3 regions of the Mitsuaria sp. BK037 genome follow, and region 3 is predicted to be linked to each of the others. Evidence: predicted binding sites of a transcription regulator. Region 3 holds the regulator's gene; each other region holds the start of a gene.
The links. The regulator LexA, encoded in region 3, represses DNA repair genes until DNA is damaged. The targets are predictions, from matches to a motif close to ACTGTATNNNNATACAGT.

Region 1: a site for LexA is predicted at 1,519-1,536, ahead of ruvA (Holliday junction branch migration protein RuvA). Genes of this name have one in related genera too.
Region 2: a site for LexA is predicted at 1,194-1,211, ahead of FHT37_RS05500 (putative DNA modification/repair radical SAM protein). Genes of this name have one in related genera too.

The regions. Positions count from the first base shown of each region.
Region 1 is NZ_JACHYS010000005.1:25,351-35,392, reverse strand. It holds gene ruvB (Holliday junction branch migration DNA helicase RuvB) at 1-877, opposite strand, end outside; gene ruvA (Holliday junction branch migration protein RuvA) at 906-1,475, opposite strand; gene FHT37_RS24720 (response regulator transcription factor) at 1,586-2,239, opposite strand; gene FHT37_RS25760 (ATP-binding protein) at 2,399-3,877, opposite strand; partial or broken gene FHT37_RS24710 (PhoH family protein) at 3,970-4,917, shown strand; gene ybeY (rRNA maturation RNase YbeY) at 5,268-5,714, shown strand; gene FHT37_RS24700 (magnesium transporter CorA family protein) at 5,754-6,848, opposite strand; gene hemB (porphobilinogen synthase) at 6,880-7,887, opposite strand; gene FHT37_RS24690 (CopD family protein) at 8,106-8,534, shown strand; gene FHT37_RS24685 (VanZ family protein) at 8,542-9,753, shown strand; gene FHT37_RS24680 (ferredoxin) at 9,750-10,042, shown strand, end outside.
Region 2 is NZ_JACHYS010000001.1:1,246,465-1,256,506, reverse strand. It holds gene FHT37_RS05505 (LysM domain-containing protein) at 58-1,065, shown strand; gene FHT37_RS05500 (putative DNA modification/repair radical SAM protein) at 1,235-2,584, shown strand; gene FHT37_RS05495 (TIGR03915 family putative DNA repair protein) at 2,581-3,438, shown strand; partial or broken gene FHT37_RS05490 (acyltransferase family protein) at 3,517-4,563, shown strand; gene FHT37_RS25780 (hypothetical protein) at 4,539-4,655, opposite strand; gene FHT37_RS05485 (VOC family protein) at 4,878-5,306, shown strand; gene FHT37_RS05480 (hypothetical protein) at 5,377-6,264, opposite strand; gene FHT37_RS05475 (polysaccharide deacetylase family protein) at 6,261-7,310, opposite strand; gene FHT37_RS05470 (protein kinase domain-containing protein) at 7,486-10,042, opposite strand, start outside.
Region 3 is NZ_JACHYS010000001.1:1,052,092-1,062,133, reverse strand. It holds gene prmB (50S ribosomal protein L3 N(5)-glutamine methyltransferase) at 1-345, shown strand, start outside; gene FHT37_RS04660 (ATP-binding cassette domain-containing protein) at 342-2,357, shown strand; gene FHT37_RS04655 (MarR family winged helix-turn-helix transcriptional regulator) at 2,736-3,242, shown strand; gene FHT37_RS04650 (organic hydroperoxide resistance protein) at 3,282-3,716, shown strand; gene FHT37_RS04645 (asparaginase) at 3,855-4,787, opposite strand; gene lexA (transcriptional repressor LexA) at 4,902-5,579, shown strand; gene FHT37_RS04635 (helix-hairpin-helix domain-containing protein) at 5,597-5,902, shown strand; tRNA gene FHT37_RS04630 (tRNA-Asp) at 5,995-6,071, opposite strand; tRNA gene FHT37_RS04625 (tRNA-Glu) at 6,174-6,249, opposite strand; tRNA gene FHT37_RS04620 (tRNA-Ala) at 6,309-6,384, opposite strand; tRNA gene FHT37_RS04615 (tRNA-Asp) at 6,432-6,508, opposite strand; tRNA gene FHT37_RS04610 (tRNA-Glu) at 6,691-6,766, opposite strand; tRNA gene FHT37_RS04605 (tRNA-Ala) at 6,809-6,884, opposite strand; gene gltX (glutamate--tRNA ligase) at 7,030-8,421, opposite strand; gene FHT37_RS04595 (O-succinylhomoserine sulfhydrylase) at 8,418-9,662, opposite strand; gene purF (amidophosphoribosyltransferase) at 9,662-10,042, opposite strand, start outside.

The sequences.
Region 1 (10,042 bases), on a different contig from region 3:
CCACCGGCCCGCCGTCGAAGCGATGCACCACCGCCTCCAGCAGCTTGCGGTCCATCAGGTCGAATCCCAGCGGATCGACATCCAGCATCGCCAGCGCCTTCTCCGCGATCGTGCGTGTGATGGTGCCGTCGGCCTTGACCTCGGCGTAGTCGCGCACGCGGCGCAGCAGCCGGTTGGCGATCCGCGGCGTGCCCCGCGAGCGCCGCGCCACCTCCAGCGCCCCGGCCGGCTCGATCGCCGCGCCGAGCAGCGAGGCCGAGCGCGTCACGATGCGCTGCAGCTCGTCGGCGGTGTAGAACTCCAGCCGCGCCACGATGCCGAAGCGATCGCGCAGCGGGTTGGTCAGCATGCCGGCGCGCGTCGTGGCCCCGACCAGCGTGAAGGGCTGCAGGTCCAGCTTGATCGAGCGGGCCGCCGGGCCCTCGCCGATCATGATGTCGATCTGGTAGTCCTCCAGCGCCGGGTACAGGATTTCCTCGACGACCGGCGACAGCCGGTGGATCTCGTCGATGAAGAGCACGTCGTTGCGCTCGAGGTTGGTCAGGATGGCCGCCAGGTCCTTGGGTTTCTCCAGCACCGGCCCGCTGGTCTGGCGCAGGTTCACGCCCAGCTCCGCGGCGACGATGTGGCTCAGCGTGGTCTTGCCCAGGCCGGGGGGGCCGAACAGCAGCACATGGTCGAGCGCCTCGCGCCGCTTCTTGGCGGCGCCGATGAAGATCTCCAGTTGCTCCCGCGCCTTGGCCTGGCCGACGTATTCATCGAGCAGCTTGGGCCGCAGCGCACGCTCGATCGCGTCCTCGTTGGGCGAGGCGGGATGGGCGCTGATCAGGCGGGCCTGCTGCGGCGCGGGGGTGAAGTCGTCGGTCTGGATGCTCATGGCGAGGGGCAGGGCGGCTGGGGGCCGATCATGACAGGTGCTTCATCGCCAGCTTGATGCCGTCGCTGACGCCGACGTCCGCCGGCAGCGTCTTGAGCGCGGCGCCGGCTTCCTTTTCGCTGTAGCCCAGGGCCACCAGCGCCTGCAGGATGTCCGCCTGCGCGTCGTTCGCGATCGCCACCGGTTGCGACAGGTCGGGGCTGAGCTTGCCCTTGAGTTCCAGCAGCAGCCGCTCGGCGGTCTTCTTGCCGATGCCCGGCACCTTGACCAGCCGTCCGGCCTCCTGGCGTGACACCGCCTGCGCCAGGTCGCCGACCGACATGCCCGACAGCAGCGACAGCGCCATCTTCGGTCCCACGCCGCTGATCTTGATCAGCAGGCGGAAGGTGGCGCGTTCCTCGGCGGTGAGGAAGCCGAACAGCACATGGGCGTCCTCGCGGATGCTGAGGTGGGTCAACAGCGTCGCGCGCTCGCCCAGGTTCGGCAGGTTGAAGAAGGTGCTCATCGGCACGTCGACTTCGTAGCCGACGCCTTGCACGTCGATGAGAACCTGCGGGGGCGACTTTTCCGCGATGACGCCGGTGAGCTTGCCGATCATGGGCGCGGATTATCCGCGTTCGGCGGCGCCCGGCGGGCGTTTCGCTGGATGTTTGTCCAGTATTTTCCCGAGGCCGGCGAACCCCGCCCGGCGCGCGGCCGGCGCGGCGCTCAGTTGCGGCCGAACAGGCCCAGGCGCTGCGCTTCGAGAGCCGCCTCGGCGCGCGAGCTCACGTTGAGCTTGCGATAGATCTGCTTGACGTAGTCCGCGATCGTGTGGCGCGACAGGCCCAGCTGCACGCCGATCTCCGGCAGCGTGAAGCCCTTGGCCACGCGCAGCAGCACCTCGGTTTCGCGGTCGGTCAGCGAGACCTCGTGCAGCACCTGCGCCGCCTGCGGCCGGCGCTGCGAGGTGAAGTAGGCGATGACCTTGCGCGCGATCGACGGCGACAGCGGCGGCTCGCCCTGGCTGATGCGCTGCAGCTGCTCGACCAGCAGCTCGCGCGACTGTTCCTTGAGCAGGTAGCCGAAGGCGCCGGCCTGCAGCGCGGGGAAGAGGTGCTCGTCGTCGTCGTGGATGGTGACGATGACCGACTGGACCTCCGGCTGCTTCTCGCGCAGCGCCGAGATCACGTCGACGCCGGAGCCGTCGGGCAGGCCCAGGTCCAGCAGCGCCAGCGTGAAGCGCTGCGTGCTGACCTGCTGCAGCGCGTCCTGCACCCGCGAGCATTCGGTGACCACCGCGTTGGCGAAGACCTGTTTGACCAGGACCTTGAGCCAGGCGCGGATTTCGGGAATGTCTTCGAGCAGCAGGATGTGGTTCATGGCGCGGGATTCTTGCTCAGGAATGAGGCGCCGGCAGCCTGCCTGGCGGGTGTTTGCAACGGTACGGCTTTCTCGGCGGGCTGACCATCCGGATCGGCGCCGGAGTGTGGCGTCGTCGGCAATGGATCACGCCGCGGGCGGCTTTGCAGCCAGCGCGCCTCAAAGCGGGATGGTCAGCCGGATCACCGTGCCCCAGCCGGGGCCGGACTCGACCAGGCACTGGCCATGCATCTGCTTGGCGCGCGCCTTCATGCTGGCCATGCCGTGTCCCTTGTCCAGGCGACCTTCCAGCTCGAGCGGGATGCCCTGGCCGTTGTCCTGGATCACCACCGAGAAGTAGCCGTCCTGGGCCGAGCAGCTGATCACGCAGTGCGTCGCGCCGCTGTGCTTGATGATGTTGCTGACCGACTCGCGCAGGATGCGCGTGGTCTGCACGTAGGCGCGCGCGGGGAAGGTGTGCTCGATGTCCTCGGCCGGCGATTTCCATTCCGCCAGGATGTTGGCCTGGGCCAGGCGGGACACCACCTCGGCGCGCCAGTCGCCGAGCGCGTCCAGCAGCTGGACCGGCTTGCCGGTCAGGCCGCGCACCGACAGCCGCATTTCCTCGAGCGCCTCGCGCGCCAGCGTCGAGATGCGGTCCGACTCGCTGGTGTGGACGATGGTGAGCAGCTTGGCGCCGAGGTCGTCGTGCAGGTCGGCGGCGATGCGCTTGCGCTCGCGCTCGGTGACCTGCTCCAGCTTGGCCTCGGCGACCTGGTCGAAATGGCGCTCCAGTTCCGCGATGCGCTCCTGCAGGCGCAGTTCCCCCTGCAGCACGGCGAGCTCGGCCTGCGTCAGCGCGCGGGCGAACTCGCGCACGCGATGCAGGCCCAGGCCCAGCAGCGACAGCGGGCCGAGGATGCCGGCCAGCCCGCTGCCCGGCAGGAACCAGGCCGACAGCACCGCCAGCGCGCCGAAGCCGATCAGCACGCAACTCAGGACGAAATCGAAGCGCGGGTAGCGCTCCTCGAGCGTCGGCAGGAACATGTCCTGCCACAGCTGCCAGAGATGCCATCCCATGGTCACCAGCAACTGGGCACCCAGCCACCACAGCGCGAAGCCGGCCACGCGCGAAGCCGGCACCGGCAGCAGCAGGGCGGCGGGGAAGAGCAGGGCCTGCGCCAGCAGCAGGCGATGCAGGCGCCGGTCGCGGCGCCGCGTGCGACGCATCAGGTAATGGACCGCGCACCAGAGCAGCCACGGCGCCAGGACCACCGCGATCGCCGTCTGCCAGGAGGACAGCGGCGACAGGCCGACCATGACCACCCAGCCCGGCATCAGCGCCAGCAGCCAGGCGATGTGGCGCTGGGCGCGGCGCTGCCAGATCAGCAGGCCCAGCGCGAAGGCCATCAACACCAGCGCGGACTGCAGGCCGTAAGCCAGCTGCGGCGCGAGCTTGCTCCAGAGCGTCGCGAAGGACCAGGTGGAGATGCCCTCGCCACCGGCGGCCGCGGCGCCCGCCACCTGGGCGAGGCAGACCGGCACCGCCAGGGTCAGGGCGGCCGCGGTGCCGGCGGCGAACTGCCTCGCGGCGCCCGGTGCCGCCGCGGCCGAGTTACGGCCGGCGGCCTCCCCGTGTTGTTCTGTGGTCCGGTGCATGGGGCGCGATTGTGCAGGCGCGGCACGCGCGTGGCACATCGACGCGCGACAATACCGCCCTCAACCCCCCTGAATACGGAGCTTCCTCCGCCTTGAACCTGCGCCACGCCTTCACCCCCGCCGACAACCGGCGCCTGTCGCACCTGTGCGGCCCGCTGGACGAGCACCTCCGCCAGATCGAGGCGGCCCTGTCCGTGCGGATCACCCATCGCGCCGAGCACTTCAACATCGAGGGCGAACGCGCCGCGGCGCAGCGCACGCTGGCCTTGATGGAGGCGCTCTACGCGCGGGCCGACCGGGCCATTCCCGGCGAGACGTTGCGGCTGGCGATCGTCGAGGCGGCCAACGACGTGGGCGCGCCGGCCCGGTCCGGCCCGGCCACGCCGGACGACGAGGACAACGTGGTGCTACGCACGCGCCGCGCCGACCTGGCCGGACGCACGGCCAACCAGCATCACTACCTGCGCCGGATCCTGTCGCATGACATCAGCTTCGGCATCGGCCCGGCGGGCACCGGCAAGACCTTCCTCGCGGTGGCTTGCGCGGTGGACGCGCTCGAGCGTTCGACGGTGCAGCGCATCATCCTGACGCGTCCGGCCGTGGAGGCCGGCGAGCGGCTGGGTTTCCTGCCCGGCGACCTGACCCAGAAGGTCGATCCCTACCTGCGCCCGCTGTACGACGCGCTCTATGACCTGATGGGTTTCGACCGCGTCACCAAGGCCTTCGAGAAGGGCCAGCTCGAGATCGCGCCGCTGGCCTTCATGCGGGGCCGCACGCTGAACCATGCGTTCGTCATCCTCGACGAGGCCCAGAACACCACGCCCGAGCAGATGAAGATGTTCCTGACCCGCATCGGCTTCGGCAGCAAGTGCGTGGTGACCGGCGACACCAGCCAGATCGACCTGCCGCGCGGCATGCACAGCGGGCTGGTCGATGCCGAGCAGGTGCTGGACGGCGTCGACGGCATCGCGATCACGCGCTTCAACCGGACCGATGTGGTGCGCCATCCGCTGGTGGCGCGCATCGTCCAGGCCTACGAGGACCGGGACGAAGTGGCGGCCCGCGAGGAGGCCCGCGAGCAGCAGGAGCGCGAAGCCCGCTTCGCCGAGGAGCGCGAGGAGCGCCGCCTGCGCGCCATCCAGCTGCGCGAAGCGTCGGCGGCCCGCTTTGACGACGCAGCCGCGCCGGGGCCTGCGCCTGCGAAGCCTGCTGCGAAGAAGGCGGCGGCAAGGCCGGCGGTCGCAAAGCCGGCGGTCGCCACGAAGGCCGTGGCCAAGGCGCCTGCCGTGAAGAAGCCCGCCATCAAGAAGCCTGCGCTGAAGAAGTCCGCGCCGAAGAAGCCGGCGGCGAAGACATCCGCCGCAAAGCCGGCTCGCAAGGGAGTCGCGCGATGAGCCGTCCGGAACTGAGCCTGTCGCTGCAATTCGCCGATCCGCGCCACAAGGCGCAGTTGCCGCGGCACAAGGTCATCCGCTGGATGCGCGCGGCGCTCGAGCTGCCGGGCGAGATCACGGTGCGCATCGTCGACGCGGAGGAAGGACAGGCGCTCAACCGCGAGTACCGGTCGAAGGACTACGCGACCAACGTGCTGACCTTCGACTACACGCACGAGCCGGTGGTCGCCGCGGACCTGGTGATCTGCGCCGAGGTCGTCGAGCGCGAAGCCAGGGAGATGGGACTGGACCTCGCCGCGCATTACGCGCACATGCTGGTCCACGGCACGCTGCACGCGCAGGGCTACGACCACGAGGAAGACGACGAGGCCGAGTGCATGGAAGCGCGCGAGACCGAGATCATGCTCGGCCTGGGTTTCGCCGACCCCTACGCGAAGCGCTGAGGCGGGGCGCCGAGGCCGGCGCCCGAGCGCTACTGCTCGCTACTGCTGGGAGCCGAGATAGCGCTTGCGCCAGAAGAAGGCGCCGAGCGCCAGCGCGGTGACCACCATCACGCCGACGGCGATCCAGAAGCCGGTGGCGGCGTGGATCAGCGGCAGGTTGTCGAAGTTCATGCCGAAGACGCCGGTGATCAGGTTCAACGGCAGGAAGATGGCCGTGAGCACGGTCAGCGTCCGCATGATGTTGTTGGTGCGCTCGCCGGTGAGCGAGAAGTGCATCTGCACCGAGGTCTCCGCGGAGGTCTCCAGCCGCCGGACATGGGTCAGCACCCGCTCGATGTGCTCGAGCACGTCCCGCGAGCGCACGCGCAGCAGTTCGCGCTCGCGCTCCGCGCGGGCATCGCCGGCCGGCCATTCGCCCAGGGCGTCGATCCACTCCTGCACCGCGCTGCGCTGGTCCTCGCAGAGGTCCTCCAGCCGCGAGAGCGTGTCGCGCGCATGCAGCACGACGGACCAGTCCCGGAAGTGGCCGCGGCGGTCCAGCAGCAGGCCCTGCAGCGTCGTCAGCTGGCGGGTCAGCAGCCGGCGCAGGTCCAGGTAGCTGTCCACCATGTGGTTGACCATGCGCAGCATCAGCTCGGCCGGGCTGGTCGGGAGCCGCGTGCTGCCGCGCAGGTCGCGGCCCTCCTGCTGCGCGCCGAGCTTGCCGGCGAAGTAGTCGCGCAGCGAGCACTCGCCCGGATGCACCGTGATCAGGATGCGGTCGAAGACGGCGAAACCGACGGGACTGGTGTCGATCGCCTTCAGCGCGTCGTTGACGCCCGCGGCGTTGCGCGGTTCGTCGTCGGCCAGGAGCTGCTGGCTGCCCGGTATCGTCGCCAGCCGGCGGAAGACCATGAGGTCGTACCAGCTGGTGTAGTCGAAGTGCGAGGGCAGCTGCGGATTCATCAGGTCCGAGACATGCAGGTCGAGCAGCTGCGCGCCCGACCAGCGTGTCAGCCGCTGCTGCAGCGCGCCGAGTTGCAGTTCGAACTCGCGTCGCGGCAGGCCGATCCACAGGAAGCCCTCCGGGGGGAGGTCCTCGGGCAGCGCGGCCAGTTCCTCGTAGAGCGCGTCGCTGAGATGGAAGATGCGCATGCGTCGGTCGGGCAGGCCGCGTGCCGCGGCCTCAGGCACCGGCGCGCAGCAGACGCGCCGCGTCCATCGCGAAGTAGGTCAGGATGCCGTCGGCCCCGGCGCGCTTGAAGGCCAGCAGCGCCTCGAGCATCACCGCGTCGTGGTCCAGCCAGCCATTGGCGGCGGCGGCCTTGATCATGGCGTACTCGCCGCTGACCTGGTACGCGAAGGTCGGGACGCGGAATTCCTCCTTCACCAGGCGCACGATGTCCAGGTAAGGCATGCCGGGCTTGACCATCACCATGTCGGCGCCCTCGGCCAGATCCAGGCCGACCTCGCGCAGCGCCTCGGCGCTGTTGCCCGGGTCCATCTGGTAGGTTTTCTTGTCGGCCTTGCCCAGGTTGGCGCGCGAGCCCACCGCGTCGCGGAACGGGCCGTAGAAGGCGCTGGCGTACTTGGCGCTGTAGGCCATGATCCGCGTGTGGATGTGCTCGTCAGCCTCCAGCGCGGCGCGGATGGCGCCGATGCGGCCGTCCATCATGTCGCTGGGGGCGACGATGTCCACGCCCGCGCGCGCCTGGACCAGCGCCTGCGCCTTGAGCAGTTCCACGGTGCGGTCGTTCATGATGTAGCCCTGCTCGTCCAGCACGCCGTCCTGGCCATGGCTGGTGTAGGGGTCGAGCGCGACGTCGGTCAGCACGCCCAGGCCCGGGACCTGTTCCTTGAGCGCTCGCACGACGCGCGGGATGAGGCCGTCGGGATTGGTCGCCTCGATGCCGTCGGGCGTCTTCAGCGCCGGGTCGATCGCCGGGAACAGCGCTATCACGGGGATGCCCAGTTCCACGCATTCCTGGGCGACGGGGATCAGCCGGTCCAGGCTCAGCCGCGACACCCCGGGCATGGACGCGATCGGTTCGACGCGGTTGTCCCCCTCATGGACGAAGACCGGAAAGATCAGGTCGCTGGCGTGCAGGCGGTGTTCGCGGACCAGCGCCCGGGTGTAGGCATCGCGACGCAGGCGACGTGGGCGGCTGGCGGGATAAGGTGCGGGAAGTTGCATGGTTTCCGAGAAATACCACCGGGTTGGGGGGCGCTAGGGGAAAGCCGAGATTCCGAAATTCGGCAGATCTGTTAAAGTCGCTCCTGAATGATAGCCGTTCGGCTGTCGTTCCCTGCTTTTCCTCCCTGAGCAGGAGCCTTAGCGTGATGACAGCGATAAGGCTTTCCGACCCCGGCTGTGAAGCCGGGGTTTTTTTTCGCGCCATCCATAATGCCGCGATGCTCTGGATCAAAGCGCTTCATATCATTTTCGTCGCCGCGTGGTTCGCCGGCCTGTTCTACCTGCCGCGGATCTTCGTGAACCTGGCCATGGTGCCGGCCGACAGCCATGCCGAACGCGAGCGACTGCTGCTGATGGCCCTGAAGCTCTACCGCTTCAGCAGCGGGTTGATGCTGCTGGCGCTGCTCTTCGGCGGCATTCTCTGGCTTTATTACGGCATCGGTCGCGGTCCGGGCAATGGCTGGATGCATGCCAAGCTGGCGCTGGTGGTGGTGGTGATCGGCTACCACCACATGTGTCGCGCCTTCCTGCGCAAGTTCGAGCTGATCGCCAACCGCCGCAGCCACAAGTGGTTCCGCGTCTTCAACGAGGTCTCGGTGCTGCTGTTCGCGGCGATCGTGATCCTGGTCGTCGTCAAGCCTTTCTGATCCCGTGATGCAGCGGCGCAGCTCCGCCACCTGGCTGGCCCTGTGCTACGCCGTGCTGGTGGTCTACGCCAGCCTCTACCCCTTCTGGCCCTGGCGGATGCCGCCGAGCCTGCCCTGGCCCGGCGTCATCGGCCTGCCTTGGCCGCGCTACTGGGGCAAGTTCGACCTCTGGATCAACGTCGCCGGCTACTGGCCGCTGGGCCTGCTGTGCTTTTCCGCGGTGATCCGCAGTGGCGGCGGCCTGTGGCGCGCGCTGCTGCTGACGCTGGTCGGCCTGCCGCTGCTGTCGTTCGCGATGGAGACGCTGCAGTACTTCCTCCCTGGCCGCGTTCCTTCTCTGGCGGACTTCCTGCTCAACAGCGCCGGCGCCTGGCTGGGCGCGTTCTGCGCCTGGGGCGTGCTGCGACTGGACGGTCTGGCGCGCTGGAACGGTTGGCGCGAGCGCTGGTTCGTGCCGCACAGCGCCGGCGCGCTGGCGCTGCTGGCGCTGTGGCCGGTGGGCCTGCTGTATCCGGCGCCGCTGCCGCTGGGCCTGGGCCAGCTGTTTCCCCGCCTGCGCGAATGGGCGGAGCTGCTGCTCCAGAACACGCCCTGGGAGCTGGTGCCCCGGGAACTAGCCGACGATCCGCCGCTGCCACCCGGCCTGGAAGCGATCGCCATCGCGATGGGGCTGCTGGCGCCTTGCCTGCTGGCCTTGTCGGTGGCCCGGCCGGGCCGGCGGCGGGCGCTGCTGGTGCTGGGCGCGGTGGCGCTGGGCGTGACCACCACGGCCTGGTCGACGCTGCTGAACTTCGGACCCGACCACGCCTGGGCCTGGCTGACGCCGACGACCGAGCCCGGCCTGATCGCCGGCGGCGTGCTGGCGCTGCTGGCGGCGTTCATGTCCCGGCGCGCCAACGCGGCCTGGGGCCTGGTGGTGCTGACCGCGCTGATCGCGCTGATGGCCGAGGCCCCGTCCGACCCCTACCTGCTGGAGAGCCTGCAGTTCTGGGAGCAGGGGCGCTTCGTCAACCTGTACGGCCTGGCGCAATGGGTGGGCTGGTTGTGGCCCTTCGCGGCGCTGGCCTGGCTGCTGTACGGGGTCACGCAGAGCGACCGGCCCCTGCCGCCGCGACCGCCGGAACCACCGCCGGGCGGGCGCTCTGAAGGACAAGCAGGTCGTGACGAAACGCACGAACGGCCGGTCGGTGGAAACCCTGAAACTACAATCCCGCGATGAGCTCCACCAGCTACTACCAACGCCACATCTTCTTCTGCCTGAACCAGCGCGAGGGCGAGAACGCCTGCCTGCAGCACGATGCGCAGGCCGCCTTCGACCACTGCAAGCAGCGGGTGAAAGCGGAGAAGCTCGCCGGCAAGGGCGGCGTGCGCGTGAACAAGGCCGGCTGCCTGGACCGCTGCGCCGGCGGGCCGGTGGCGGTGGTGTACCCGGACGCGGTCTGGTACTCCTTCGTCGACAACAGCGACATCGACGAGATCGTCGAGCGCCATCTCAAGCACGGCGAAGT
Region 2 (10,042 bases), 190 kb from region 3:
GCGGGGGGCTTGTCGCTGTTTCATACTCCACCCCGCTCGAATCCCGACGTGATGCCGATGTCGACCACTTTCCGTCCCGACGCCCCGACCGCCTCCCCCTCGATTGCCGCCGCGCTGCGAGGTGGTGCGCCATCCGCCCTGTCGGCCGTCTCGGTGCTGCTGCTGAGCCTGGCCCTGGCGGCCTGCCAGACGCCCGCGCCCGCGCCGCCGCCGCCCGAACCGGTGGTGACGGCGCCGCCTCCGCCGCCCCCGCCGCCGGAGCCGGTCCCGCCGACGCCCGCCGAGCAGGCCCTGGCGCAGAAGACCGCGATGCAGTCGATCGAACTGCTGGAAGCCGGCCAGGAAGACCAGGCCCGCGCCGAGCTGCAGCGCGCGCTGCAGCTGGATCCCGGCAACAAGCTGGCCAACAGCCTCATGAAGCAGATCACCGCCGACCCGGTGGCGCTGCTGGGTCGCGAGTCCTTCGCGTACACGGTGCAGTCCAGCGACACCCTGTCGCGGATCGCCGGCCGCTTCATGGGCGACATCTACGCCTTCTACATCCTGGCCCGCTACAACGACATCCGCGTGCCGCGCCAGGTCGCCGGCGGCCAGGTGCTGCGCATCCCCGGCAAGCCGCCGGCGGGTCCGCTGTATCCGCGCCCCTCGGCGCGCCCCGATCCGAAGGCCACCGCGCCGGCGGCGCCGCCCGCGACCGTGGCCGCCGCTCCGGCGCCCGCCGCCCCGCCCGCGCCGCCGCCGGTGGCCGAACTGTCGCCCGGCGAGAAGGCCATGCGTGCCGGTGATGCGCACGAGCGCGCCGGCCGCATGGACAAGGCGCTGGAGGAGTTCCGCCGCGCCGAGGCCGCCGATCATCCCGGCGCCGCCGCCCGCATCGAGGCGCTGCGCAAGAAGCAGATCGCCCGGGCGACGCTGAATGCGCGCACCGCCTTCGCCAAGCAGGACCTGGCCGGCGCGATCCGCGGCTGGGACACGGTGCTGCAGCTCGACCCGGACAACGAGCTGGCCAAGCTGGAACGCCAGAAGGCCGTCACGCTGAAGGCCAAGGCCGACCAGCTGAAGTGACACCGCGCCGCTGCGACGGCGTCGGACACCCCAAGGAAGAGGCGCCGCGTGCGCCTCTTTTGCATGGGCGCTCGCCGGCGGAATCCCCTCGCAGGCGGCCGGTGATGCGAGAGCTGGATGACTCAATTACTGTATATTCATACAGTTTTTTGTCATTCCCGCGCGCCCCATGGACCTCGACCGCAAGCTCGCCATCCTGGCCGACGCCGCCAAGTACGACGCCTCCTGCGCATCCAGCGGCACCGACCGGCGCGATTCCGTCGGCGGCGCCGGCATCGGCTCGACGGAAGGCATGGGCATCTGCCACAGCTACGCGCCCGACGGCCGCTGCATCTCGCTGCTCAAGATCCTGCTGACCAACCATTGCCAGTACGACTGCCTGTACTGCGTCAACCGGTCGTCGAGCAACGTGGCGCGGGCGCGCTTCAGCGTCGAGGAGGTCGTGCGGCTGACGCTGGACTTCTACCGCCGCAACACCATCGAGGGCCTGTTCCTCAGCAGCGGGATCATCAAGAGCCCCGACCACACCATGGAGCAGGTGGTGCGGGTGGCGCAGACGCTGCGCGAGGTGCATGACTTCCGCGGCTACATCCACCTCAAGACCATCCCGGATGCCAGCGACGAGCTGCTGCGCCGGGCCGGCCGGTATGCCGACCGGCTCAGCATCAACGTCGAGATGCCCACCGAGGCTGGCCTGAAGCAGCTCGCGCCCGAGAAGGACACGAGCGCGATCCACCGCTCGATGGGCCGGCTGAGGCTGCACATCGACGAGGCCCGCGAGGCGCGGGCGTCAGCGGGCGGATCGACCGGCGGGTCCACGGTCGGGTCGACCGGCGAGGCGCCGATCCGCGTGATTCCGGGCGCCGCGCCGCGCCCCGCGCGGCCGCCGCGCTTCGCCCCGGCGGGCCAGAGCACGCAGATGATCGTCGGCGCCGACGACAGCGACGACCGCAGCATCCTGCGCAGCAGCGCCGCGCTCTACGGGCGCTTTCGCATGCGGCGCGTCTATTACTCGGCGTTCAGCCCCATTCCCGATGCCGCGCGGGCCCTGCCGCTGAAGGCGCCGCCGCTGGTGCGCGAGCACCGCCTCTACCAGGCCGACTGGCTGATGCGCTTCTACGGCTTCGACCACGAGGAGATCGTCGACGACGGCACCGGGCTGCTGCGGCTGGACGTCGATCCCAAGCACGCCTGGGCGCTCGCCCATCCGGAGCGCTTCCCGGTCGACCTCAACCAGGCGCCGCGAGAGCTGCTGCTGCGGGTGCCCGGCCTGGGCGTCGGGTCAGTCGACCGGCTGATCGCCGCCCGTCGACTGCGCCGGGTGCGGGCCGAGGACCTGCGCCACATGAAGCTGCCGCTGCGCCGGGTGTTGCCTTTCGTCATCGTCGACGGTCATCGTCCTGGCGCGGCACCGCCAGCCCCGACTCGCGCCAGTGGGGCAGCGGACGCGGGCACGGGCACGGGCGTGGTCGGGGGCGTTGTCGCGGGCGCTCCCACGCAGCTGGGGCTGTTCGGATGATCCGCGTGCGGCTCGACGGGCCGGTCGACTTCGACGGCTTTCGGCACGCTGCCCGGCGCCTGGTGCTGGACGGCGTAGCGCCGGAGACCGTGGAGTGGACCACCGGCGAGGACGGCGGCGACCTCTGGTCGACTGCGGAGGACGTCGATGCGACCGATGCGAGCGATGCGAGCGAGCGCGTCGCGAGCGCCGCGTTCACGGTGCCGGCCTCGTTCCTGTCGCTGTGCCGGTCCGCCCTGCTGCATCGCGAGCCGCGCCGCTTCGAGCTCCTGCATCGCCTGCTGTCGCGCCTGAGGACCGATGCCGCGCGCTGGCACGACCGTTTCGACGAGGACCGCCGCCACGCGGAGCGCCTCGCCCGCGAGGTGCGGCACGAGATCCACAAGACCCATGCCTTCGTGCGCTTCGTCCCGGTCGAGGACACCGACGGCGAACGCCTGGTCGCCTGGTTCGAGCCCGAGCACCATGTGCTCGAGGCCGCCTCGCCCTTCTTCGCGCGGCGCTTCGCCAACCTGCGCTGGACCATCCTGTCGCCGCGCGTCTCGATGCACTGGGACGGCGTCCGGCTGTGCGCTGGCCCGGGGGCTCGGCGGGAGACGGCGCCGCCGCCGGACGCTGGCGCGGCGCTGTGGCTGACCTACTACCGCAGCATCTTCAATCCGGCGCGCCTGAAGCTGGCCATGATGACCCGCGAGATGCCGCGCCGTTACTGGGCCAACCTGCCGGAGGCCGCGCTGATCGAGCCGCTGGTCGCGCAGGCTGACGACCGCGTGCGCGACATGCTGGACGCCGGCCCGACTGAGCCCCGGCGCATCCGTCCGATCGCGCTGCCACCGCGTGGCTCGACGACGTAACGCCCGTCACTCCGATGAGCGGCCGCGCCGACGCCAGGCGCCGCTAACATCCGCGCCGCCATCCTTCTCGGCGGCCTGATGCCGCTGCTCCGCATGACCGACACCACGCCGCGCAACTTCGCCATCGACTGCCTGCGTGGCGTGGCCATCCTGCTGGTGGTGGTCCACCACCTGGCCCTGCCCTTCCGCCTGCCGCTGGCGCCCAGCCTGGCCGGTGCCTGGCTGCCCAAGCGCCTGATCGACGCGATCAGCTTCAACGGCTACGAGGCGGTGTTCATCTTCTTCGTGATCTCGGGCTTCCTGATCACGACCCGCCTGCTGGCGCGCGATGGCGACCTGCGGCGGGTCGACCTGCGCGCCTTCTACCGCGCCCGCGCCACGCGCATCCTGCCGCTGCTGCTGGTGATGCTGGCGTTGCTGTCGACCCTGGCGCTGCTGGGCGTGCCTGGTTTCGCACCGGGCGAGCGGCAGTCGCTGGCCGGCCTGCTGGGCTCGGCGCTGAGCTTCACCTTCAACTGGTATGAAGGCCGCACCGGCTGGGCGCCGGCGGCCTGGGACGTGCTGTGGTCGCTGTCGATCGAGGAGGTCTTCTACGTCGGCTTCCCGCTGCTGTGCCTGGCGCTGCCCCGGCCGCTGCTGGTGGCGGTGCTGGTGGCGCTGGCGCTCGCCCTGGTGCCGCTGAGGGCGCTGGTCCCGCCGAGCGACGAGGTCTGGTGGGAAAAGGCCTACCTGCCCGGCATGTCGGCGATCGCCTGGGGCGTGCTGGCGGCGCTGCTCGCGCGGCGCTGGCGGCCGGGCGCGCGCGAGGCCCGCCTGCTGGCGGTGCTCGGCGGCGTCGGGCTGCTGCTGGTGATCGGCTGGGGCGAGCTCGTCCACCGCCATCTCTTCAAGGGCGGCATGTACGTCCTGTGCGTCGGCACCGCCGCGCTGCTGGTCGCCGCGGTCGCTCACCCGCCGGCGCCACGCCGTGGCGGACGCTGGCTCGCCCGTCTGGGCGAGCTCAGCTACGAGCTCTACCTGAGCCACATGCTGGTCGTGCTCGCCACGGTGGCGCTGTATCGCGCCGTGATGGGCGCATCGCAGGCCTGGACCTTCGCGGTCTACGCGCCGGCGGTGGTGGCCTGCGTGCTGCTGGCGGGGGTGCTGGAGAAGACCGTGTCCGCTCCGCTGCTCCGCCGCTGGCGCAGCAGCAGGAACAGCCCGCCGAGCGTCAGCATCGCCCAGGTCGCCGGCTCCGGTGCCGGAACCGCCGACGGCGCGGCGGACCGGGCGTGATCTGAGCCGGACGCCGAGGACCCTGGCAGGCGCATCGTCCTTGTCCCGCACTCCGGGGGCGCGGCGGGCCGTCGACGGAAAAACGAATGACGCCGGCGCGCCGGGCGGATAAGAACGCCGTTTGCCCTGACCGGCGTCATGCCGACCCACTTCAAGGAGCCTCCATGGAAGTCCAGCAACTGCACCGCGGACGCCTGATCGACCACCTGCAGCTCGTCGTGCGCGACCTGGCCGCGAGCCGCCGCTTCTACGAGGCGGTCCTGCCGCCGCTGGGCGTGCCCATCGGTGGATCGGGCGACGACTATTTCTGGGCCGACGAGCTGTTCGTGTCGACCGCGAGCAGCGATGCAGCGCAGGGCCAGCTGACCGGGCGGCATCACCTGGCCTTCCAGGCCCGGGACCGCGCGGCGGTCGATGCCTTCCACAAGACCGCGCTGGCCAACGGCGGCACCGACAACGGCGCGCCCGGCGAGCGCCCCTATCACCCGGGCTACTACGCGGCCTTCGTGCTGGACCCGGACGGCAACAACATCGAGGCCGTGTTCCACGGCGAGGCGCAGCGCAGCGCGCCCTCGGTCACGGTGACGTTCTAGGCGTCGGGGCGCGGGCGACCATCTGCGGCGGCCTTCGGCGGCGGCCGTCGGCCAACGCCGATGCCCGCGACTAGCGCTTGTCGACCTTGTTCTTCGCCGCCGCGGCCGGGCCCGCCGCGGCGGGAGCCTTGGCGGCCGACTCGTCGATGAGCTGGCGCATCAGCGCGGTCGCGCGCGCGTTCTTCGGATCGACGCGCAGGCACTTCTGCAGCAGCATCACCGCGCCGGACTTGTCGATGGTCGAGATCTTCTCGGCCTTGCGCACGTAGAGGTCGGCCAGCAGCCGCTTGGCCGAGGGATCGTTGCGGTCCTGCGGCGCGCGGCGCTCGAGCAGCCGGATCGGCTCGTCGAGCTCGCCCTGCGCGGCCAGCATCGCGATGTGCTCGAGTTCGTTGCGGTCCGGCCCGGCCGACGCCGCGGCCGGGGCCGCGTCCTTGCCCGACGCACCCGCCGCCTGCGCCTTGGCGGCCGGCTTGGCCGCCACCGGCGGGCTCGCCTTGCGCAGCGTCAGCCGCGTCGGCTTGCCCAGGTAGCTCTTCTGGTTGCGTTCCTTCTCCAGGCCACGCAGCGCGTCGGCGGCGGCCTCGTTGTCCGGCTGCAGCGCCAGCACGCCCAGGTAGGCCGTGCTCGCGCCGTCCAGGTCGCCGCGCTTCTGCGCCGCCCGGGCCTTCTCGAGCCGCTCGCTCACGCCGCTGTCGATCAGTTGCCGCGTCGCGGCCAGGCTGTCGCGGTAGCCGGCGTTGTCGGGCCGCAGGACGGTCAGCGCTTCCCAGGTCCAGGCGGCCTCGGCCAGCTGGCCGTCCTTCACCTGCTCCTGCGCGCGCGACACCTGCGCCTGCTCGAAGGCCGTGGGGGGCGAGCCGGCCACGCCTTCACCGCCGCGCAGCGCGCCGCTCGGGCCGCTGCTGCAGGCCGCCAGCGCGGCGGCGGCCAGGAGGACTGCGAGCGCGGCCCTCATGGCGTCTGTCCAATGCGGCGGCTGGTCTGCAGCCGGGCCTTGAAGGCCTCGAGGTCGTGGTCGCCGAAGATCATCGTGCGGCGCAGCATCAGCGGCTGCGCGTAGAAGGCGTTGCCGCCCGGGTTGACGGTCACCGCCAGCGTGTACTTCTGACGCGTCAGCGTCTCCAGCACCAGTTCGTTGGCGTCACCGTAGGGATAGGCGTAATGGCGCACCTGGTCCTTGGTGTTGAGCTTCTGCTCGATCAGGTCGCGCGGGCCGGCGGTCTCGCTGTCGAGGTTGCGCTTGTAGCGCTCGTCGTTCTCGCCGGCGGTGCGCTCGATCAGGTTGCGGTGCGACTTCGAATGGGCCTGGATGTCCATCAGCCCCGAGGCCTGCATCTCCGCCAGCTGCGGCCAGCTGACCGCGTCGCCGCCGGCGCCGACGAAATCGGTGTAGACGAACATCGTCGCAGGCAGGCCCAGCTTGCGCAGCACCGGGTAGGCGAACTTGTAGACCGACTCGTAGCCGTCGTCGAAGGTGACGACGACCGCCTTGGGCGGCAGCGGCTCCTTGCCCTCGAGGTAGCCGGTCAGCTGCGAGAGCTTGACGACGCGGTAGTCGTTCTTCGCCAGCCATTCCATCTGGGCGGCGAAGCTGGCCGGGGAGACGGCCATCTTGCCGCCGGTCGTGCCCAGGCGGTGGTAGCAGAGGATGGGGACGGTCTGGAAGCTGCCAGCGCGCACGCCCACCGGGTTCATCGGCTTGAGCGGGACGATCAGCGGCTGGCCGGGATCGGCCTTGGTGACGCCGGCGTTGGCCTCGCTGATCTGCCAGTCGCGGTCCTCGCTGCCCAGCAGCCGGGCGGCGATGCCGCGCAGGGATTCGCCGGCGACGGGGACGTAGATCAACAGCCGGTCATTGCGGGCGATGACCTCGCCGTGAGCGGCGGCCGCGGCGGGCGGCGGGGTCGGCGCGGGCTCGTTCAGCGGCGGCGTGCCGGTGGGGGTCGTGACGCAGGCGGTCAGGGCCAGCGCGGCGAGGACAGCGGCGATGGCGGAGTGCATCGGCCGTCGGCCCTCACCCCTGCCCTCTCCCGCCAGCGGGAGAGGGGGAAAGAGAGAGGGAAAGAGGGAGGCCAAGCGAAACGCGGACGGTCCGGCCCCCTCTCCCGCTGGCGGGAGAGGGTTGGGGTGAGGGCCATTCATCGGGGGGAATCCTTTCACGCTCATCGGGCGACGCTCAAGGCTGCTTCGGCGCATCGGCAGCGTCCGTCCCGGCAGGCACCGGCGGCGCGGGCTGGGTCTGTTCGTCGGACGGCGCGGCGGCCTGGCCGTTCACGGACACGGCGGCCTGCGCGGCCGCTGCCGCGGCGGGCGTCTCGGCCGCCGGCGCGATCCCGGCGCCACGCAGCCCGGAGCGCCGGCCGATCGTCGTCGGCGCCTCCGCCTTGGCGGCGGACGCCGCCAGCGCCTGCTTGTCCTGCAGCGCCTGCGCCATGCGGTCGAAGGCGGCGTAGAGCAGCCCGAACTCGTCCTTGCGCTGCTCGCGGATGCGGAAGTCGACGCGGCCGCGACCGATCTCGTCCAGCGCCTCCACGACCAGCTTGATCGGCCGCGAGAACCAGTTGGCGACGAAGAACATCGCGATCGCCACCGCCAGCACCGTCGTCACCGCCAGCACCGCCATCAGCGTGCGCGACAGCCGCGCGACGCTCTCCAGCGGGCGCTCCGGCAGGCCCAGCGCGACGCGACCCACGGTCTTGTCCTGGAAGGTGATCGGCGAGTCGAAGCCCAGCACCGCCGCCCCGCCCGCGGCGTGATACCGCGTGCGCTTGACGCCGCCCTGCTCGCCCAGCAGCTCGCCGGGCGGCGCCTGGTAGGGCTTGCCGACCGCGTCGGGCTGGCTGGACGCGGCCACCACGCCGGCGCGATCGATCACGGTGACGCTCTCGAAGTCGCGCGTCTTCATGATCTCCTGCAGCGACACGTCCACCGACACCCAGTCCTCGCCCAGCGCGGCGGTGGCGTTCTGCGCCGCGATGAAGCGCGACAGCGCCGTGCCGTAGTCGGCCACCTGCTGCATCAGCGCGGCGTTCTGGCGCTGGCTGATGATGGAGCCGCTGACCGCCATCACGATGGCGACGATGCCGGCCATCATCGCGGCCCACTTCACCCGCAGCGGGATCAGCTTGGAGCGGTTCTTGTTGCGCGCTTCCTCGTCGATCTCGTTGAGCACCTTGACCAGCGCGTCAGCCAGCTCGGCGCCGGTCTGGAAGCGGTTGTCGGGCGCCTTGGCCAGGCAGCGGTCGACGACGCGGCGCAGCGACGCGGGAATCTCCGGCCGCAGCTTGTTCAGCGGGGTCGGGTCGTCCTTGGCGATCTTGAGCGCCAGGTTGACCACGCTGTCGCCGGTGAACGGGCGCACGCCGGTGAGCATCTGGTACAGCACGATGCCGACCGAGAACAGGTCCGAGCGGCCGTCGATCTTCTCGCCGTTCATCTGCTCGGGCGCCATGTACTGCGGCGTGCCCAGCACGTCGCCGACGCGGGTGCGCTGCTCCCCCTTCGTCGACTCCATGTGGGCGATGCCGAAGTCCATCACCTTGATGTCCAGCGTGCCGCGCACGCGGGCGATGTTGCCCGGCTTGATGTCGCGGTGGACGATGCCGCGCTTGTGCGCGTAGTCCAGCGCGCGGGCCAGCTGGATGGCCATCACCACGGTGTCGCGGATGGCCAGCGGCTGGCCGGGCTCGAGCAGGTCGGCCAGCGGCTCGCCGTCGAGCAGCTCCATCGCCATGTAGGGACGGCCGTCGACCTCGCCCACGTCGTGCACGGTGACGATGTTGGGATGCGACAGGCCGCCCGAGGCGCGCGCCTCGCGCAGGAAGCGGGCGCGGTACTCGTCGTCCTCGCACAGCGAGGCATGCAGGAACTTGATGGCCACATCGCGGCCGATGCCCGGGTCGTGGGCCTTGAACACGCTGGCCATGCCGCCTCGGCCGATGCGGTCCAGCACCTGGAAGCGGCCGACCTGGCGCACCGGCGCGTCGGCGCTGGCCTTGGCGGCGGCCAGCGCGCCGCCGGGCAGCGTGCCGGTGGACGGTCGCCCGATCGGCGTGGGTTCGGGCGGCAGCGCGCGCATGGCGGCCACCGCCGCGACGGCGTCCGGATCGAGCACGGTCTCGGCGAACTCGGACGCGTGGAACTCGGAATCGCCCGCCTCCTGCGCGGGCGGGACGGCGGGCGCGGCGGGCGTGGCCACCGGCGGCGCGGCGGGCGCCTTGGCGGCCGGGGCTCCGACGGCCGCCAGGCTGGCCGCCGGCGCGATCACCGTCTCGTTGCCGGTCGCGGCGATGGCTTCGACGGGCTTGGGCGCGGGGGTGGGCGCCACGGTGGGCGCCGGCTTGGCCACGGGAGGCAGCGCCCCGGCGGGCACGATGACGGTTTCGTTGTCGTTCACGGAAATGGTGGCGGCTGGGGTGGCCGGGGCGGCGGGAGGATCGATCGGAGCGGCGGCGGGCGCGCTGGCAAGGGGCGCCGCGGGGGCGGTCGCCACGGGGGACGGGCTGGGCGCCACCGTGGGCGCTGGAGTGGGCGCCGGCGTGGACGAGGAGGCGGCGGGCTCGGCCGACTCGCGCGGCATCAGCAGCGCCGCGGGCGCGATCACGGTGTGGTCGGTGTCGACGGGGATGTCCGCGGGCTTGCGGCCGGCGCGCATCGAGAAGGTGTCGGGGAAGGTCGGGTCGATGAAGCTGACGTCGCGCTCGTGCTGGACGGTCTCGGGACCGTCGTCATGG
Region 3 (10,042 bases):
GCGCAGGGGGCGTATGACCTGATCCTCTGCAATCCGCCCTATGTGAACAGCGCCTCGATGGCCGCGCTGCCCGACGAATACCGCGCCGAGCCCGAACTCGCGCTGGCCGGCGGCGATGACGGCATGGACTTCATCCGCCGCCTGCTGGCCGACGCGCCGGCGCGGATGAACGAGCATGCGGTGCTGGTCCTGGAGATCGGCAACGAGCGCGCGTTCTTCGAGGCCGCCTTCCCGCAGCTCGAAGCGGCCTGGCTCGAGACCTCGGCCGGCGAGGACCAGGTGCTGCTGCTGACGCGCGAGGCGCTGGTCGCCGCCGGCTTCGGCGCCGAGGGAGCGTCCGCATGATCACCTTGCGCAACGTGGTGCTGCGGCGCGGCACCAAGGTCGTCCTGGACGATGCGAGCGTCGTGCTGCAGCCCGGCGAGAAGGTCGGCCTGGTCGGCCGCAACGGCGCGGGCAAGTCCAGCCTCTTCGCGCTCCTGACCGACCGGCTGCACAGCGACAAGGGCGACGTCGAGATTCCGCGCCACTGGGCGCTGGCCGAGGTCGCCCAGCACATGCCCGAGACCGACATGCCGGCCACCGAGTTCGTGCTCGAGGGCGACATCCGGCTGATGGCCGCCCGCCAGGCGCTGGCCGACGCGGAAGCGGCCGACGACGGCCATGCGATCGCCGATGCCTACGCGCAGCTGATGGACGCCGGCAGCCTCGATGCCCCGGCCCGCGCGCAGGCGCTGCTGATGGGCCTGGGCTTCAAGGGCACGCAGGTCGATGCGCCGGTGAACAGCTTCTCCGGCGGCTGGCGCATGCGGCTGCAGCTGGCGCGCGCGCTGATGTGCCCGTCCGACCTGATGCTGCTGGACGAGCCCACCAACCACCTGGACCTGGACGCCCTGGTCTGGCTGGAAGCCTGGCTGCAGCGCTATGAAGGCACGCTGATCATCATCAGCCACGACCGCGAATTCCTGGACGCGATCACCAAGGTCACGCTCCATCTGGACGATGCGAAGCTGCATCGCTACGGCGGCAACTACACCGCCTTCGAGTCGATGCGCGCCGAGCGCATGCTCCAGCAGCAGCAGGCCTTCGACAAGCAGCAGGAGCGCATGGCGCACCTGCAGAAATTCATCGACCGCTTCAAGGCCAAGGCCTCCAAGGCCAAGCAGGCGCAGAGCCGCGTCAAGGCGCTCGAGCGCATGGAGAAGCTGGCACCCGTGCTCACCGCGTCGGACTTCAGCTTCGAGTTCCGCGAGCCGCTGAACCTGCCCAACCCGATGCTGATGTTCGACACGGTCTCGGTCGGCTACGACACGGACGAGGGCGAGAAGGTCATCGTGCGCGGCATCGACCGCTCGGTGCTGGCGGGCCAGCGCTTCGGCATCCTGGGCGCGAACGGCCAGGGCAAGTCGACTTTCGTGAAGACGGTGGCGCGCATGCAGCGCGCGATGGGCGGCACGATCACCGAGGGCAAGGGCCTGTCGATCGGCTACTTCGCGCAGCAGGAGATGGACGTGCTGCGGCCCGATGAGGGGCCGCTGATGCACATGATCCGGCTGGCCAAGGAGGTCAGCCCGAATGCGCGCGAACAGGAACTGCGCGACTTCCTGGGCCAGTTCCGCTTCGTCGGCGACATGGTGAACCAGGAGGTCGGCAGCCTGTCCGGCGGCGAGAAGGCGCGGCTGGTGCTGGCGATGCTGGTGTGGCAGCGCCCCAACCTGCTGCTGCTGGACGAGCCGACCAACCACCTGGACCTGCAGACCCGCGAGGCGCTGTCGATGGCGCTCAACGAGTTCGAAGGCACCGTCATGCTGGTCAGCCACGATCGTGCGCTGCTGCGCGAGGTCTGCGACGAGTTCTGGCTGGTGGCCGACGGCAAGCTCGCGCCCTTCGATGGCGACCTCGACGACTACCAGCGCTGGCTGCTGGAGCAGTCCAAGGAAGCCGCGAAGCTGGCGAAGGAACAGGCCAAGCAGGCGATTCGCGAGGCACGGGCCACTGGCAAGGCTGAGGCACCGCCCGTTGCAGCTGCACCGGCCCCGGCCGTCGCGCCGCCACCCGCCGCAGCGCCAGCGCCCGTCAAGCGCGAGGACCGCAAGCTCAGCGGCCAGGCCCGCCAGAAGCTCAATGAGCAGACGCGCCCGCTGCGCAAGGAGATGGAGCAGATCGACGCGAAGATGAAGGCCTGGGCGGAGGAACGCGCGGCGCTGGAAGCGCAGCTCTCCAATCCCGGTCAGACGCCCGCGCAGATCGCCGACGCGGGAAAGCGCCTGAAGGCCATCGGCGATGAGATCGACGAAGCCGAGATGCGCTGGCTGGAGCTGAGCGAGCAAGTCGACGCCATTCAATCCGCAGGCTGAGCGCTCGCAAGGCTCAGCGATCTGCGCAGGGCTTTGCCCTCACCCCTCCCTCTCCCGCAACGCGGGAGAGGGTGATCTCACCGAGACCTTCGAACGGGTGGCGTCGAACGGGTGGCGTCGAACGGGTGGCGTCGAACGGGTGGCGTCGAACGGGTGGCTCCGAATGAGCGGCTTCGGACGGGTGGGGCTCCTTCGCGTCCCCTTTTTCCGTGCTGGCGGCGCTCGCCCCAGGCATCGATAGTTCGCCTCAACAGCGGACAAAGACCATTTCAATTGCGTGCAATTGAATTGCTCGCTACATTTCATCCCATGCCGAAGACGAACCCTTCCAGCCCCGAGGACGCCGCCGCCGTCAGCACCGCTGGCGGCCAGCCCTCGATGCCCGCCAGCACCGACTGGCTGAAGCTGGACGTTCAGCTCTGCTTCGCGCTGTATTCGACCTCGCTGGCGATGACCAAGCTCTACAAGCCGCTGCTGGCGCCGCTGGGCCTGACCTACCCGCAATACCTGGTGATGCTGGTGCTGTGGGAGACGGAGGGCCTGGGCGTCTCGGAGCTGGGACAGCGTCTGAGCCTGGATTCCGGCACGCTCACGCCGCTGCTGAAGCGGCTCGAGGCCAGCGCGCTGATCGAGCGCCAGCGCGCCCGCGGCGACGAGCGCCGCGTCGAAATCCATCTGACCGCCGCTGGCCGCGCACTGCGCGATCAGGCGGTAGGCATTCCCGAGCAACTGGCCTGCGCCAGCGCCTGCGGGCCGGCCGAGCTCGAATCGCTGACACGCCGTCTGCAGGCCTTGCGCACCAACCTGCTGACCCACCTCGCCGCAGATTCCGCCGCCGATCCCGCCGCGCTCACGGAGAGCGACGGCGAGGACGGCAACCCCTGACCCCAAGCGTTCTTTCCCCTCACCACCAAGGAGCCCCACATGGCCATCGAAAAAGCCCTCTACACCGCCACCGCCACCGCCACCGGCGGCCGCTCCGGCACCGCGCAATCGTCCGACGACCGCCTGAAGGTCCAGCTGTCCACGCCCAAGGCGCTGGGCGGCGACGACGGCGCCGGCACCAACCCGGAACAGCTGTTCGCCGCAGGCTATTCCGCCTGCTTCATCGGCGCGATGAAGGCCGTCTCGGCCCGCAACAAGGTCGCCCTGCCGGCCGAAGTCTCGATCACCAGCGAAGTCGGCATCGGCCCGCACGCCAACAAGCCGGGCGCCTTCGGCATCGCCGTGGCGATGAAGATCTCGGTGCCGGGCATGGACCGCGCGCAGCTGGAAAAGCTGGTGGCCGATGCCCACGAGGTCTGCCCCTACTCGAACGCCACCCGCGGCAACGTCGACGTCACGCTGACGATCGTCTAAGCCTTCCGCGGCGCCCGGTCACCACCGGGTCGAGCACAAAGAAAAGCGCCGGTCATGCCGGCGCTTTTCATTCGTGGGTCCAGCCGTCGACGCGTCGCTCCGTCGCGACTGACGAAGCGTCGTCGCGACGGCTGCGGTTCAGCGTTGCAGCAGGCTGAGCATCAACTCGACGCGCGCCGCCCACGGCGACAGCGCGGCGGCGGGCTCATCGCTGGCGCCCACGATGCGTCCCTGCGCGCACCGCGTCGTCCGCCACACCGGCACGCCGGCCTCCTTGAGCGCGCGCAGCGGCGCCTCGAGCGCCTGATTCACCGTGCCGTTGCCCGTGCACGCCAGCACCAGCCCCTGGAGACCGGCCGCCCGCCAGGCCTCGAGCGACCGCGCATCGGCGCCCGCATGGCTGGCGAGCACCTCCACCCAGGGCCACTGGGTCGCGTCCTCCGGCAACAGCGCCGCGCCGAGCGCCTCGCCCGCCGGCCAGTCGCGGAAGCGCCGCACGACGCCCTCCTCCACCACGGCCAGCGGCCCGGCGTCAGGCCCTGCCTCGAAGGCGTCGAGCCGGTAGCTGTGCGTCTTGCGCAGTTCGAGCCCGGACCAGACCTGGCCCGCCACGACGGCAATGACGCCTCGCACGCCTTCGCTCTCGGCAACGGCGACGGCGTCCAGCAGGTTCTGCGGACCATCCGCCTGGATGGCGGTCGCCGGCCGCATCGCGGCGGTCAGCACGACCGGCTTTTCCGGCGCCAGCACGCGCTGCAGCAGGTAGGCGGTCTCTTCCAGCGTGTCGGTGCCGTGCGTGATCACCACGCCGCGGACCTCGGGCCGGTCCAGGTGCTCCCGCACCCGCTTCGCCAACCGCGCCCAGGTGGCGTGATCCATGTCCTTGCTGTCGAGCTGCGCCAGCTGTTCAGCCTCCAGCGACTTCGCCGCCAGCGCCGGGACTGCCTTCACCAGCGATTCCACCGACAGCGAACCCGCCTTGTAGCCGACGTTGTCCGTGACGCTGCCGGAGGCGCCGGCGATCGTCCCGCCGGTGCCGATGATCACGAGGGTCTGGGGCGCGCTTTGCAATTTGTCGTCTCCTGTATAAAAATCCAGATGCTGGATGGATTCTCAGGCGGCTTTCGAACCCTCGAAGCCGTTTTGCATTCCAACCAGTCCTCCATGGAATAAAGGCCTGTGCTCGTGGATACACCGCCCAAACTCACCGCCCGCCAACAACAGATCTTCGATCTGGTCCGCGACAGCATCGAGAGCACCGGCTCGCCGCCCACGCGCGCCGAGATCGCGCAGCAACTCGGCTTCAAGTCCGCGAACGCCGCCGAGGAACACCTGCAAGCGCTCGCCCGCAAAGGCGTCATCGAACTGGTGGGGGGCACCGCGCGCGGCATCCGCCTGCCGTCGACCGCGCTGCGCCAGGTCAACCGCGCCCGGGAGCACAGCCAGTTCGCCCTGCCGCTGGCCAGCCTGGCGCAGCTGACGCTGCCGCTGGTCGGCCGCGTCGCTGCCGGCGCGCCCATCCTCGCCGAGGAACATGTGGAGCAGCACTATAGCGTCGACCCCTCGATGTTCTCGAAGGCGCCGGACTTCCTGCTGCGCGTGAAAGGCATGAGCATGAAGGACATCGGCATCATGGACGGCGACCTGCTCGCCGTGAAGAAGACCAGCGAAGCGCGCAACGGCCAAGTCGTCGTCGCGCGCCTGGGTGACGAGGTCACCGTGAAGCGCTTCCAACGCCATCCGGATGGCATCCGACTTCTCCCGGAGAACGCCGATTTCGCCCCGATCGAGGTTACGCCGGATGAGCAGTTCGCCATCGAAGGCCTGGCGGTGGGATTGATCCGCTCCGGCGGGTTTCACTGAGCGGGTACGAGTGCCGCATGGCTGCGCGAAAGACGCACACGAAAGCGGCTTCGGCCGCTGAATGCCTCACGCTGCGGCAAATTCCCAACATCGGTCCTGCGATGGTTCGGGATTTTGAATCGATGGGGATTCGGCAGCCCGCGGATCTCATCGGCGCCGATGCATTTGCGCTCTATCAGCGGATTTGCAAACTGACCGGCAAGCGCCACGATCCCTGCGTTCTGGATACCTATATGGCGGCCGTCGATTTCATGAACGGTGCCTCGCCCAGAGATTGGTGGAGTTATACCGCCCAGCGCAAGCGCGAGTATCCGGACCTCTGAATATTCCGTGGGCGTGACCCGCCTTAACCAGAATGAGACCGGAACGGGTAAAGAAAAAACCCTGCCGATTTGTATCGACAGGGTTTCAATATTGGCGGAGTGGACGGGGCTCGAACCCGCGACCCCCGGCGTGACAGGCCGGTATTCTAACCAACTGAACTACCACTCCAGATTCGACGCTGTTGAGCGCGTCGATATCATTCGCGAACAAGTTTCGCTGCAAGCCAACGGATCCATTCAGAACCGCGATGCAGCCAAGCCTTGTCAAACTTGGCGTCCCCTAGGGGATTCGAACCCCTGTAATCACCGTGAAAGGGTGGTGTCCTAGGCCTCTAGACGAAGGGGACTGAACCTTCTTGCTGTGACTCGGTCAGTGCGTACCGGCAACCCAGACTCCCAAGGAATCTGGTGGAGGTAAGCGGGATCGAACCGCTGACCTCTTGCATGCCATGCAAGCGCTCTCCCAGCTGAGCTATACCCCCGAATGCTGACGCATCGAATCGGTACGCTGCCCGAGCCTCAACTGTGTTGGCGGAGTGGACGGGGCTCGAACCCGCGACCCCCGGCGTGACAGGCCGGTATTCTAACCAACTGAACTACCACTCCAGATACTCAGAATCTTTCGATTTCTTCGCATCAAACTGGTCTCGCTTTGATTCGATCAATGACTTGATCGCTTCTCTGCGTCGATTTCGTTACTATACCTGATTTTGACAACGCTTAAATCGAGTTCCGAAGAATTTTCGATTTTCACGTTCAATCTCAGTCAGTAACCAAGCTCGAAAACTTGGCGTCCCCTAGGGGATTCGAACCCCTGTAATCACCGTGAAAGGGTGGTGTCCTAGGCCTCTAGACGAAGGGGACTGAACCTTCTTCCTTGAACCGCGCGCCACGCAAACCGAAGTTTGGTGGAGGTAAGCGGGATCGAACCGCTGACCTCTTGCATGCCATGCAAGCGCTCTCCCAGCTGAGCTATACCCCCTTTGGGGATTCGAACCGATTCGTTTCAGCTGTTTTTGAATCTCATCGGGGAGCTCGCGCTCCCCGTTTTGATTCGCCGTCTGCTGCTTCGAAGTTCGTTTCGAACAACGCGCTGTTCAAGCGAGAACGAGAGTATAGAACGAGTTTTAAACGGAACGCAAGCGGTTCAACAAAATTTCTTTGTCGAAGAGTTCCAGCACCGCATCGACCGACGGCGTCTGCGCGCGGCCACAGGCCAGCACGCGCACCGGGATGGCCAGTTGCGGCATCTTCAGGCCGTGCGCCGCGATCGTTTCCTTGATGGCGGCGCTGATGGAAGCCTTGTCCCAACTGGCCAGCGCCTCGAGCTTGTCGGCGAACGCGAGCACCGCCGGCTTGACCGCATCGGTCAGGTGCTGCGCGCGGTCGGCCTCGCTGGGCGTCACCGGCGACACATACATCGCCAGCCAGTCGGCCAACGCGACCGTCGTGCTGCAACGGTCCTTGAACAGGCCGCACATCGCCTCCAGCCGCTGCGGCGCGCTCAGGCCGCGCTTGGCCAGTTGAGCGCTCACCAGTTCCGCCAGACGGGCGTCATCGGCCAGCTTGATGTAATGCGCATTGACCCATTCCAGCTTGGCCGGGTCCCACTGCGCGGGGCTCTTGGAAATGTGGCTGCCGTCGAACCACGACACCAGCTGCTCGCGCGAGAACAGCTCGTCGTCGCCGTGGCTCCAGCCCAGGCGCGACAGGTAGTTCAGCATCGCCTCGGGCAGATAACCGTTGTCCTCGTAGGCGGTCACGCTGACTGCGCCGCGGCGCTTGGACAGCTTCAGCCCGTCGTCGCCCAGGATCACCGGGATGTGCCCGAAGGCCGGCAAAGGTGCGCCCAGCGCATTGAACAGGTTGATCTGCCAGGGCGTGTTGTTGATGTGCTCGTCGCCGCGGAAGACATGGGTGATCTTCATGTCCCAATCGTCGACCACCACCGCGAAGTTGTAGGTCGGCACGCCGTCCGGACGCAACAGGATCAGGTCGTCGATCTCGCGGTTGTTGATCGTGATGGTGCCCTTGACCAGGTCGTCCCAGCTGACATCGCCGTCGATCGGATTCTTGAATCGGACCACCGGCGACACGCCGGCCGGGATCACCGGCAGCGTCTTGCCTGGCTCCGGGCGCCAGGTGCCGTCGTAGCGGCGCTTCTCGCCGCGCGCTTCCTGGCCGGCCTTCATCGCGGCCAGCTCTTCGGGCGAGCAGTAACAGCGATAGGCGGTGCCCGCGGCGATCATCTGCTCGATCACCGCGTGGTAGCGCTCCAGGCGCTGCATCTGGTAGACCGGGCCCTCGTCGTAGTCGAGCCCCAGCCACTTCATCGACGCCAGGATCTGGTCGACCGAATCCTGCGTCGACCGCGCGACATCGGTGTCCTCGATGCGCAGCACGAATTCGCCGCCATGGTGACGCGCATAGGCCCACGAGAAGAGCGCGGTGCGGGCCGTGCCCAGGTGCAGGAAGCCCGTCGGCGACGGCGCGATGCGGGTGCGGATGGGAGAGGTCATAGCGAGTTCAAACCACGGGCCAGGTCGGCCTTGATGTCTTCGATGTCTTCGAGGCCCACCGCGACGCGGATCAGCCCCTGCGTGATGCCGGCCGCCTGGCGTTGCGGCTCGGTGAGCCGGCCGTGCGAGGTGCTGGCCGGATGGGTGATGGTGGTCTTGGTGTCGCCCAGGTTGGCGGTGATGGAGCAGATGCGTGTCTGGTCGATCACGTGGAAGGCGGCGGCGCGACCACCGTCCTCGGCCGCCCGGGCGCCGCCCTTGACGATGAAGGACACCACCGCCCCGCCCTGCCCGCCTTGCTGGCGCATCGCGAGCTCATGCTGCGGGTGCGACTTCAGGCCCGGGTAATAGACGCGCTCGACGCCGGGATGGGCCTCCAGCCATTCGGCCAGCCGCGCGGCGCTGGCGGTCTGCGCCTTCATGCGCACCGACAGCGTCTCCATGCCCTTGAGCACGACCCAGGCGTTGAACGGCGACAGCGACATGCCCACCGAACGCATCACCGGCGTGAACACCTCGTCCACATGTTTCGACGACGCGCAGATCGCGCCGGCGATCACGCGGCCCTGGCCATCGAGGTACTTGGTGCCGGAGTGGATGATGAAGTCCGCGCCCATCTTCGCCGGCTGCTGCAGCGCGGGGGATGCGAAGCAGTTGTCGACCGCGAGCAGCGCACCGTGGCCGTGCGCGATGTCCGCCAGCGCGGCGACATCGCAGACCTCGGTCAGCGGATTGGTCGGGGTCTCGGCGAACAGCAGCCTGGTATTGGGCTGCAGCGCGTTCTTCCATTCCGCCAGGTCGGTCTGGGAGACGAAGGTCGTCTGGACGCCGAACTTGCCGAACTCGCCCTGCAGCAGCTTGATCGTCGAGCCGAAGACCGAGCGCGAGCACACGACGTGATCGCCGGCCTTCAGCAGGCCCATCACGAGCAGCATGATCGCGGACATGCCCGAGGACGTCGCGATGCAGGCCTCGGTGCCCTCCAGCGCCGCGAGCCGGCGCTCCATCATCATCACCGTCGGGTTGGAGAAGCGGCTGTAGACGAAGGCCTCCTCCTCGTTGGCGAAGCGGCGCGCGGCGGTGGCCGCGTCCGGATGCACGAAGGAGCTGGTCAGGTACAGCGCCTCGGAGTTCTCGCCCCAGGGCGACGGCGGCAGGCCCTCGCGGACCGCGAGCGTGTCCAGGCGCGCGTCGGCCGGCAGGTCCACGCGCGGGATGCCCCCTTGCTTTTCGTTGGCCATCATTGGTCTCCGCCGCTCTGCAGCGCGAGGCGGCTGCGCGCCGGCAGGTCCTCCTCCTCGGGCTGCGACTTGCGCTGCGCCTGCAGCGTCGCGAAGTCCTCGGCCGACACGTCGCCGGTGATGTACTGGCCGTCAAAGCAGGAGGCCTCGAAGCCGTTCAGACCCGGACGCAGTTGGGCGACGACGCGTTTCATCGCGTCGACGTCCTGGTAGATCAGCGCATCGGCGCCGATGAACTGGCGGATCTCCTCGATCGAGCGGCCATGGGCGATCAGCTCCTCCTTGGTCGGCATGTCGATGCCGTAGACGTTGGGGAAGCGCACCGGTGGCGCGGCCGAGGCCAGGTAGACCTTGTTGGCGCCGGCCTCGCGGGCCATCTG